Regions from separate parts of the Paeniglutamicibacter antarcticus genome, predicted to be linked through region 2. Evidence: riboswitches for the same ligand, from Rfam matches in the RefSeq annotation. Region 2 holds a riboswitch; each other region holds the start of a gene.
The links. Region 2 has a riboswitch for S-adenosylmethionine ahead of ABEA12_RS10910 (methylenetetrahydrofolate reductase). Riboswitches for the same ligand answer to the same signal wherever they lie in the genome.
Positions count from the first base shown of each region.

Region 1: linked by a shared signal. The riboswitch ahead of ABEA12_RS01650 (OsmC family protein) and the one ahead of ABEA12_RS10910 (methylenetetrahydrofolate reductase) in region 2 are both predicted to bind S-adenosylmethionine.
Region 3: linked by a shared signal. The riboswitch ahead of ABEA12_RS01630 (ABC transporter substrate-binding protein) and the one ahead of ABEA12_RS10910 (methylenetetrahydrofolate reductase) in region 2 are both predicted to bind S-adenosylmethionine.

Region 1 covers NZ_BAABLK010000006.1:34,732-38,000, reverse strand. Annotated here, with positions in the region: gene ABEA12_RS01655 (sodium:solute symporter family protein) at 1-802, opposite strand, end outside; gene ABEA12_RS01650 (OsmC family protein) at 799-1,386, opposite strand; SAM riboswitch class I at 1,391-1,480, opposite strand; SAM riboswitch class I at 1,902-1,998, shown strand; gene ABEA12_RS01645 (acyl-CoA dehydrogenase family protein) at 2,006-3,269, shown strand, end outside.
Region 2 covers NZ_BAABLK010000033.1:8,389-11,657, forward strand. Annotated here, with positions in the region: gene ABEA12_RS10900 (deoxyguanosinetriphosphate triphosphohydrolase family protein) at 1-250, opposite strand, end outside; gene ABEA12_RS10905 (SDR family NAD(P)-dependent oxidoreductase) at 346-1,089, opposite strand; SAM riboswitch class I at 1,476-1,594, shown strand; gene ABEA12_RS10910 (methylenetetrahydrofolate reductase) at 1,700-2,626, shown strand; gene metE (5-methyltetrahydropteroyltriglutamate--homocysteine S-methyltransferase) at 2,677-3,269, shown strand, end outside.
Region 3 covers NZ_BAABLK010000006.1:29,931-33,199, reverse strand. Annotated here, with positions in the region: gene ABEA12_RS01640 (LLM class flavin-dependent oxidoreductase) at 1-29, shown strand, start outside; gene ABEA12_RS01635 (DUF1345 domain-containing protein) at 95-706, opposite strand; SAM riboswitch class I at 1,154-1,248, shown strand; gene ABEA12_RS01630 (ABC transporter substrate-binding protein) at 1,353-2,225, shown strand; gene ABEA12_RS01625 (ABC transporter substrate-binding protein) at 2,164-3,018, shown strand; gene ABEA12_RS01620 (ABC transporter permease) at 3,026-3,269, shown strand, end outside.

The sequences.
Region 1 (3,269 bases), on a different contig from region 2:
CCGCCGCTGTGTAGAGGCCCTTTTGGCCGTCTTCCGGGGTACGGCAAGACATGGTCATCTGGAATGCGGCTTGGGCCAGCGGAACGTTCACGATGAAGGTTCCGAACCAAGCGACGATCAGCGAGATGCCGGCGTTGCCCGGATCAAACATCTGGGGGTTGGTTTCGGCGAATTCCCGCAGGCCGAAGAAACCTGGTTTCGCGAAGACCGCGTATGCGCCGACCAAGAGCATTCCCACGAAAACGAGGCAGTTCATGCTCTGGTTGAATGCCACCGAGCGCATCCCGCCGCTCCATAGGAAAGCCAGGAGCAACAGGGCTGTGACGATGACGGCCACATGCAGGCTAAGGCCAGTGAACGCCGTCAGTGCCGAGGCGAAGGCGATCGTGGTGGCCACCGACCACATGGGGAATGTGAAGGCTGTGATGACACCGGAGATTGCCTTGGCAACCCGACCGAAGCGGTCGCCGATGATGCCAGTGACCGTCACGACCAGCTTTTCTCGGAGAGGCTTCACCAACAGCAGGGCAATGAGCAATATCTGTACTGTTTCAGCCACTCCGTACCAAAGAGCTGAAACACCGGTACGGTAGCTCAGCTCCATGATGGCAATGTAGGATGAGCCGGAAAATAACCCGGTAATGCAGAAGGCGACCGTCCATGGACTGAAGGTCCTGCCACCGACGAAGAACCCCTTGGTCTTGCCCACGGCGCTCCGTTGCTGGGCGAGACGCCCTCCGGCGATCAGCAGAATCGTATAGGACAAGGCTAATCCGATGGTCCAGTATCCGGCGGCGCTCATGCGGAGGCCTCTTCATGCGAATTGATGGGGGTTTCCCGCGGCACATAGCCCAATGCGATGTTGCCGGCGTTTTCGGCGGCATGTTCTGTGACCTGGGTGGCAAAGACCCAGTTGATCTCTAAGTTCACTCCAGCGGCACTTACCAAGTTGATGGCGGGACAGCGGCGGTGAACTTGTTTTGTCAGGTCGTGTTTGACCGCGGCATCGTCAAGCTGTGTTTCAAGATGGACCTCCAGCCTGTACGAGTGGAAGAACGGTGAGACGTCTGCCGTCCCGGCGAAGCCGCGGGTGTCTTGGGTTGCTATCGAGTAAGTCTCCAGACGCGTGAATTCGATTCCCATTTCCTTGGCCGCCTGTTCAACGACCACGCTAACGCAACCGTTGAGGGCGCCTGCCATGAATTCCATGGGTGTCGGAGCAGTATCGGTGCCGCCCACGCGAAGCGGCTCATCGATATCGAATGAGAAGCTGCGGATATCGACAGTGGTTCGCATGTTCCCTTGCCAGGAACCCTTGGCGCGGATTCGCTTGTCATGGGAGCTGCCACTCTCGGGCGCTTCGGGGCGAGCTGAAGGGGAAGTCATGTTTTCTCCATCGGACCTGGCGGTAGCACCGGCCTCAAAGAGGTGGTTGCTGCGGCGTCAATGAGCCAGATCTCTCGGCCGCTCGGGATGGGTTACGCCTTCCATCAAAGTCGATGGGAAGCATAGGAGCAAACCCATGGGAATGTGACGAAACCTTCGACAGCACGGAAATATGCCTCTTCCGATCAAATGATCTGTGATGGAATGCAGAAATTTCGATGTTTCGCATTTTTGGCAATTCGACGAGCGGGATCTTGTCGTTGAGCCCGAGCACGAGTGTGCTGATCCGCGTGATCTCGCGGATAGGCGCGCCATCTGCCCATGTCGGTAATTAGCGCCGAATCACTCGGTCCCGCCCCATGCGGCGTCGAAGAACTAGCGGACCCAATGCCGGAGGCCCGCCGGGTCACTGGCCCTCCGGCGGAGCGCAAAAGTGCTTTGCCTTGTGATGCGCGCCTCGATTGTGACGGACGGGGTTGTCTTCGGCGCGAGAATCCATGTAGAAATGTGAACAACAACCATCCTGAGCGACCGAGAGATCTGGCTCCATGACGCCGCAGCAACCCCTCCCCTTAACTGGGCGGTAGGTGCTCACGCCAGAGTCGATGGAGAACGAATTATGGCTGCCGATGCACCTCTGCACACGTTTAATGTTGAAGGCGACCCGGAAATTTTTGGAGCCATCGATCTTGATGCGTTCACCGAAGCCACACCTGCCCGGCACCTGCTCAAGCTGACCCCGGGAGTGCCAGTGGATGGGCACTATGACGAGTTGGCTGCGATCTTCCGTCCGGTCTTCGCCAAGATCGCGGAAGGTGCCAGCGACCGCGACGCCACCCGGACCCTTCCCTTCGAGCAGGTCGGATGGCTGAACCGTGAACGTTTTGGTGCGCTGCGGATACCGGTTAACGACGGTGGATACGGGGCGAGTCTGCGGGACCTGTTCCGCCTGCTCATCGAACTCGGCGAGGCCGACTCCCAGGTGGCCCACCTCTGGCGCTCGCACTTTGGCTTCGTGGAAGCGGTGTTGCAGCTCGAAGACGACTCCATGCGCCATCGATGGATCGAGCGCATCACGGCTGGGCAGATCGTCGGCAACGCCTACACCGAGCGTGGCGGCAACCGGCTCGGTACATTGAACAGCACGATTGCCATGTCCGGGGAGCGGTGGATCCTCAACGGCGATAAATACTATTGCACCGGCACCATCTATGCAGATTGGGTGGCCGTCGCCGTCGCGCACCCAACCCGTGCCGGACGGCAGATTGCCGTGGTTTCCACCCAGCATTCCCGGGTCAAGATCTTTGATGACTGGGACGGTTTCGGGCAGCAGCTTACCGGGACCGGATCGACCACGTTCCAAGACGTTCCGGTGGACACGGTCCTTCCGGAGGAACAACAGATCAACGATCCTGAATCCGCGATATTCCAATTGGTGCTCCTTGCTGTGCAGGCAGGGATCAGCCGCGCGGTGCTTAACGATGTGCGCTCAGCGGTCCAGGCCAGGACCCGGAGCTTCAGCACCGGGACCGGTGTTCCGGTCCGCGAAGAACCCCAGGTGTTGCAGTTGGTTGGTGAGATCTCCGGGACTGCTTTCGCCGTAGATTCGATCGTGTTGGCCGCGGTCGCTGAGGTCGAGGTTGCGTTGGGCGATCCGTCGCTGAGCCCGGCCGAACGGTTCGCCGTATGTGAACTTGCCGCCGACCGTGCCCAAGCCATCGTGCAACCACTGGTCCTATCGGCCGCCACCAAGCTCTTTGACGGCTTGGGTGCTTCAGCCACCTCAAGGCATTGCAACCTGGACCGGCACTGGCGCAACGCCCGTACCGTAGCCACTCACAACCCGGCGATCTACAAGTCGCGCATCATTGGCGACTACGAAG
Region 2 (3,269 bases):
CATTGCGAAGGCCGATGGCGATGGAGCGGGCGACCGCGGAGACCTTCAGCGAGTGGGTGAGCCTGTTGTGCACCACGGTGCCGGCGCCCGCCTGGGGGATCACCTGGGTCACCGCCGAGAGCCGGGAGAAATAGGGGGAGAAGCGGATGCGTTCGATGTCGATGCGGAACTCGTCTTCACCGGGCCGCGAATCCTCTGTGACTGCCCGGGCGCGTCCGCCGTCTTGGTGCGTCGTGTTCCTGATATCCATGATGCGCACCAGCCTAGTGGAGACCAGGGTGCACCGACCGGCCGACGCGTTGACCGAGCCGGACGCCGATGCCTGCCGTGTGGCTGCCCAAGTGATCAGTAGAGCTTGTTTGCACCGCCGTCGGCCATGAGCGTCTGGCCGGTCATGTACCTGGAGTCATCGGAGAGCAGGAATGCGACGATCGGCGCGACATCTTCCTCGGGATCACCGAAGCGGCCCAACGGGACCTTGGCCAGCGAGTCCTGGTACATCTGTGGGTATGCCTCGCTCCAGGCCTTGACCCCGGGGGTCAGCGCCATCGGGGAGACGACGTTGACGCGGATGTCGTCCTTGGCCCATTCGTTGGCGGTGACCCGGGACAGCCCGCGAATCGCCTCCTTGGCCGAAGCGTACGCGGCCTGTGTCTCCTGGCCGACCATGGCCGATCCGGAACCGAAGTTCACCACGGCGCCACCGTTGCGGGCCAACAGCGGGTAGGCAGCGGCCATGAACTGGCGGGTGGCACGGAAACCGGTGTTGAAGGAAAGCTCCCACTGGTCCTCGGTGAGGTCGTTGAACATCGCCTGAGCCGAGGCATGGGCGTTGTTGACCAGGCCGTCGAGCCCGCCAAACCTCTCACTTGCCAGTTCGACGGCCGTTTCGGCAACCGTCCTGTCACTGACATCCCCGAGCAGGAACTGCACGTTTGAACCCAGTTCGCCCTCGAGCGCTTCGCCGGCTTTGCCGTTGACGTCAACGGCTACGACCTTGGCCCCGCGGGCCACCAGCACACGGGAAATCGCGCCCCCGATCCCCGAGGCCCCGCCGGTGACGATTACTACCTTGTTGCCAAGCTGCATGTTGGTTCCTCTTCCCATCGAAGGAGATTGGCGGATCCGCAAGAGCGAACCGCCCATTCATACAATCACGCCTTGATGGGCAAAGGCTGCACGCCGCAAAAGGACCGTAAACAGATGCGCAGCCACTGCGATGCACGAACCGTCGGCGGGCGTGTCCCGGGGAAGGGGCGTCGCAAAGGCTTCACGAAGAACCGTGAGCGTAACGCTCAACAGGCAAATCCTTTGTGGATACGGTGTTCCGGCCTGGTTGGCGAACTTAACAATGTGACCTGCGCGGGGTGCATGCATGACGGAAAACAGTCACATGAAGTGTTTTTGCACTTCGTGACGGGTGGACGGCAAAGAGCCTTGCAGGAGCCCTCGGGTCTGGAACAAGATGAATGCATCAACCATCAAGAGCGGCTGAGAGATCTGGCTCGTTGACGCCGCAGCAACCATCATCCGATGGACTTCCCGTTGAGGGACCGTCCATCGACGAGGGTGCTAAGGCCAGAAGCGATGGAGCCGCTTCGGCGTTCACTCACCATCGTCGCAGGACACCCGTACCGGCGTCCTGGGGCTTTTGAGGTGATCCCTGGTGCCTCCCTCGTATCGACGAGGAGATATATACATGAGCACTGCATCGAGCGCAGCACCGCCGTCACTGTCCTACGAGCTGTACCCACCGGTGAACCGCGACGCCGCCGAAAGCGTCTTTAGCACCATCGCTGCACTGGAAACGACTGATCCCGATTATGTGTCGGTGACCTACTCGGGCTCACCGGCACGCCGCAACGCCTCGCTGGAACTGATCGAACACCTCATCCGAAACACCCGGCTGCGTCCGCTGGCCCACCTGACCTGTGTCGGGGAGAGCCGCGATTCGCTGCAGAACCTCATCCGCCATTTCGTCTCACTCGGGGTGCGCGGGGTGCTGGCACTGCGTGGGGACCTGCCTGCGGACCCCGGGCAATGGTGCGGGGAGTTCCCTTTCGCCCGCTACCTCATCGAGCTGATCCGCGAGGTCGAGGCGGACCACACTGCCGCATTGGCCGGCGGCCGGCTCGGTGTGGGTGTTGCCGCCTATCCCATGAGGCACCCCGAATCCCCGTCCTTTGAACACGATGTGGAAGTACTGCTGGCCAAGGAACGCTCCGGGGCCAACTATGCGATCACCCAGGTGTACTTCCAAGCCGGCGAATACACCAACCTTGTTCAAGCCTCGCGCAGGGCTGGGGTCAGCATCCCGATCATTCCAGGGGTCATCCCGTTGAACTCCCTGCCGCGGCTGAACCGGCTCTCAAAGATGACCGGGGTGGCGCCGGATCCGATTCTGGCCCACGCACTGGAAACCGCCGGCTCGGATGCCGAACGTCACCGCATCGGCGTGGACGCCGCCGTCAACCTGGCCCGCAGGGCCTTTGGAGACGGGGCAGCCGGCGTGCACCTTTACACCTTCAACGACCACCGCGGTTCGCTCGATGTGATCGAGCACCTCGAGCTGCCGCGCACCCGTTCAGATCTCACCAATACCTGGGCCATCCGCGCCGCGGTCTGACCCAGCGCCGTCTTTCCATCTTTCAGCACGCCAAAAACAGGAGAAAAAACATGCCGAAACCAACTTTTCCCGCCGTATCCATCCTCGGATACCCGCGCATCGGGCCGAACCGCGAACTCAAGAAGGCCCTCGAATCGCATTGGGCTCAGCGCACCGACGAGGCCGCGCTGCATGCTGCGGCTCGCGAGCTGCAGAACTCCGACCTCGCAAAGCTCACCGAGCTCGGGCTCGACCCCACCGACGCCTCGCTTCCCGGGGACTTCGCCTACTATGACCAGGTCCTCGATGCCACGGTCGCGCTCTCGGCGCTGCCTACCCGCTTTGCCGACCTGGCCGAGACAAACGGCACCATCGACACGGCGGCCTCTTTCATCCTGGCCCGCGGCGACGAGTCCCGCGCCCCGTTGGAAATGACCAAGTGGTTCGATACCAACTACCACTACCTGGTTCCGGAAATCGGCGAAACCAGCCCCATCAAGGCCAACGCACTCCCGCTGGTCGAATCCTTCAAGTCCCATGCGGCGAAGGGCCACACCATCCGCCCGGTCCTGGTCGGACCGATCAGCTACTTGCTGCTTGCCAAGGCCGAGGACCGGGCTGCGGTGGGCTTCGACCCGCTGGACCGCATCGATGAGGTCGTTGA
Region 3 (3,269 bases), on a different contig from region 2:
ACCGGTTCTCCAACGCGCTTCTCAGCTAGGCCGCGGACGCTCAGATGAAATCTTGGGAGTGGTCACACCATGGTGTGTCCACTCCCAAGGCCTTTCATGCGGCAAGGCTGACCACCAGGTTGATGGTGGTGGCCAGGATGCCGGTGCCGAAAAGAAATGCCAGCAAACTGTGACGCAGGACCGCCGAACGCATCTCGCGCGTGGTGATGGAGGTGTCCGAGACCTGGTAGGTCATGCCCACGCTGAAGGCCATGTAAGCGATGTCGGTGTACTGCGGCGGCTCGTCCTGGTTGAAATCGATCCCCCCTGGTGCACCGGCGTAGTAGATCCTGGCGTAACGCAGCGTGTAAAGGGTATGGACCATCAACCACGACATTGCGGTGCAGGTCAAAGCCAACAGGGCCAGGGGCAACCTGGCCGATGCGCTCAGGTTGCTGCCGCTGGCCATCACCAACGCCACTGCGGCCAGCGACCCGATGGCGGCCAGGATGATCAACAGGTCGGTTACCTGCACCCCCGGGTCTTCTTCCTGGGCGTCGTCGCAAGTGCGTGCGTGACCCATCGATGCAATGGTCAGCCAAACCGATGCGTTGTAGATCAGTGCCGCCGCTGTCCATCCAACGGCCGGCGCGTAGTTCCACTGGCCCAGGACCCCGGCTAATCCGGCGGCGGTGATTCCGCCGACGAGCATTCCCAGCAAGCGCATCCTTCGATGCCTTGCACGCCGTGTGCGTGTGCCTTTCATGAGGTGATCTTGCCACGTTCCGTAACTGGACGCTGGTTTCGGATTATGGTTCACACCTCGGTTGGCACACGTGCAGCGGCGGTGTTCCGAGCGAATCCGGACGCAGCGCCAAAGCCCTGCAGATGGACCCGCCGAGATTGGCGTCATGCAGCGTTGTCAGCTTGCAAGCCTCTGGCGATCAGCCCGAATCCGAACAAGGACCGGATTATCAACATGACCAGCCCATGACGCAAGAATGATTACGTTGACGCTTCACAGTCCGACTTGTAAAGATTTATGACATGAATACGCCTCACAATCGACGCTATGCGTCGGTTTGTTTCACGGAAGCGACCTTTCGGTTGGTCATATCGAAGAATCTGCAACAGACTTGAATGGTTCGACAGTGGCGCAAGGCTACACCCGAACACACCATCCAGAGCGGCTGAGAGACCTGGCTCGTTGACGCCGCAGCAACCACCCCCGTCATTGGGGACCGGTGCTACCGCCAGGACCGATGGAGATAGCCAAACTCTGCGCCGGTCCACTACGAACCGTCATGCCCATGACGGTAAGCGGACGACCAGCCATGTGGCGGCATTCCTCGGGTTAACCGAGAGGGAACACCATGGGCAACACCAACCCACCTGCGAAGCGACGTCGCAACGCCGGTACCGGCGTCAAGGTCCTGACGATGCTCGCCGCGGCAACGCTCGCGCTCAGTGCATGCGGATCGGGGACACAAGACGCCGGCAATGCAGCACCGAACAGTCCCATCGGCAATGAGCCGGTGCAGGGCGGAGCCTTCGTTTTTGCGGAGGTGACTCCCATCAGCAACTGGCAGACACAGGCCGCACGCTTCTATGAGAAAGCGAACGTACTCAACAGCCTTCTTGACCGCCTGACGTATTTCGATGCCGAATCGGGCAAGCTCGTGGGCTGGATAGCCTCCGACTTCACCGCCAACAAGGACCAGACCGAATTCACCTTCACGATTCGTGACGGGGTCAGCTTCTCCGATGGCACCGCCCTTAATGCCCAGGCTGTCAAGAAGAACCTGGATGCCTTGGGGCTTGGGGTCAAGGCCGCCCAGATCGCACCGAACGTGGACTTTGGTGCCTACAAATCCGCAGAGGTCATCGGGAAGAACCAGGTCAAGGTGACGCTCAAGGCGCCCGACGCTAACTTCCTGCGTGCCACCTCCTCCGTAACAGCCGGTCTTGTCTCCCCTGACACACTCAAGCTCGACAACGCTGGACAGTCTGCGATCGCCAAGATCATCGGATCCGGGCCCTTCGTATTCGAATCCGAAAAGACCGATGAGGAAGTCACCTTCGCCAAGCGCGAGGACTACAAGTGGGCACCGGAGAGCGCGGCGAACCAGGGAGCCGCATACCTGGACTCTCTTGTGGTGAAGTACCTGCCCGAGGTTGCCCATCGTGCTGGAGCGGTACAGAACAGGCCAGGTCGACCTGGTGCGCGGGCTGCAGCCGGTCGATGAGCAGGCGCTCAAGAGCAGCGGGGACAATGTGTTGCCAGCCCAAGGCGTTGATTTGACGACCAACATGGCCGCGGTGCGCATCGGCAGCGGCAAGCTTACCGATGCCAAAGTCCGCCAGGCGCTCCAAGCAGGCATCGATCGGCAGTCCATCAAGGACACCGTCCTCTCCGAGAGCTATGTCGTGGCAGATTCGGTGCTGAACCACGCAGCGCCCGGTTTCATCGACCTTTCCGCGGACCTGGCCTACGAGCCGGAAAAATCCAAGTCGCTCCTCGATGAAGCCGGCTGGGTTGTTGGTGCCGACGGCGTGCGCGAAAAGGATGGCAAGAAGCTGGAGGTCACAGTGACCAGCTCCAACAACTCGGTGGTCATCAAGCCGGCATTCGAGCTCATCGAACAACAGTGGCGTGAAATTGGTGTCAAGCTCATCAACCGTGCCTCGGACAACACGTTCCTTGCCACCGCAATGATCGACCCCAACATCGAGTTCTTCGGAACCCGCCAATTCGCATACGGGGGACTTGGACCGGTCTTCGGTCCCGAGAACAACACCCAGACCCTCAACGCCGACACCGAGCTCAACGCCCTGTTTGCCAAGGAACGCGCAGCGACCAGCGAAGCGGAGCACAACGAACTCATCGCCGAGGAACAGCGCCAGCTCGTCAGTGAGAAGGCACTGGCCTTGGTCCTTTGGGACGAGGTCCAGGTCTACGGCGGCAATTCAGACGCCCACGTCGAGTTCACCTCCGGAACCGCCCCGATCTTCCAGGGCGCCTGGAAGACCGGAAAGTAGCTGACCCATGGCCGCATACATCGCCCGCCGCATCGGACAAGCCTTGCTGGTCATTTGGCTTGCCTACACATTGGTCTTCCTGGCCGTGCAGTTGCTTCCAAATGACCCCGTAACGATTTTCCTGTCGGCTGATGCCGCGGCCGACCCAGCAACCATCGCAGCGATGAAGGCCCAGTATGGATACGACCAGCCACTTTTGGTGCAGTACGCCAGCCAGCTGGCGGGTCTCTTTCGCGGAGACTTCGGCTATT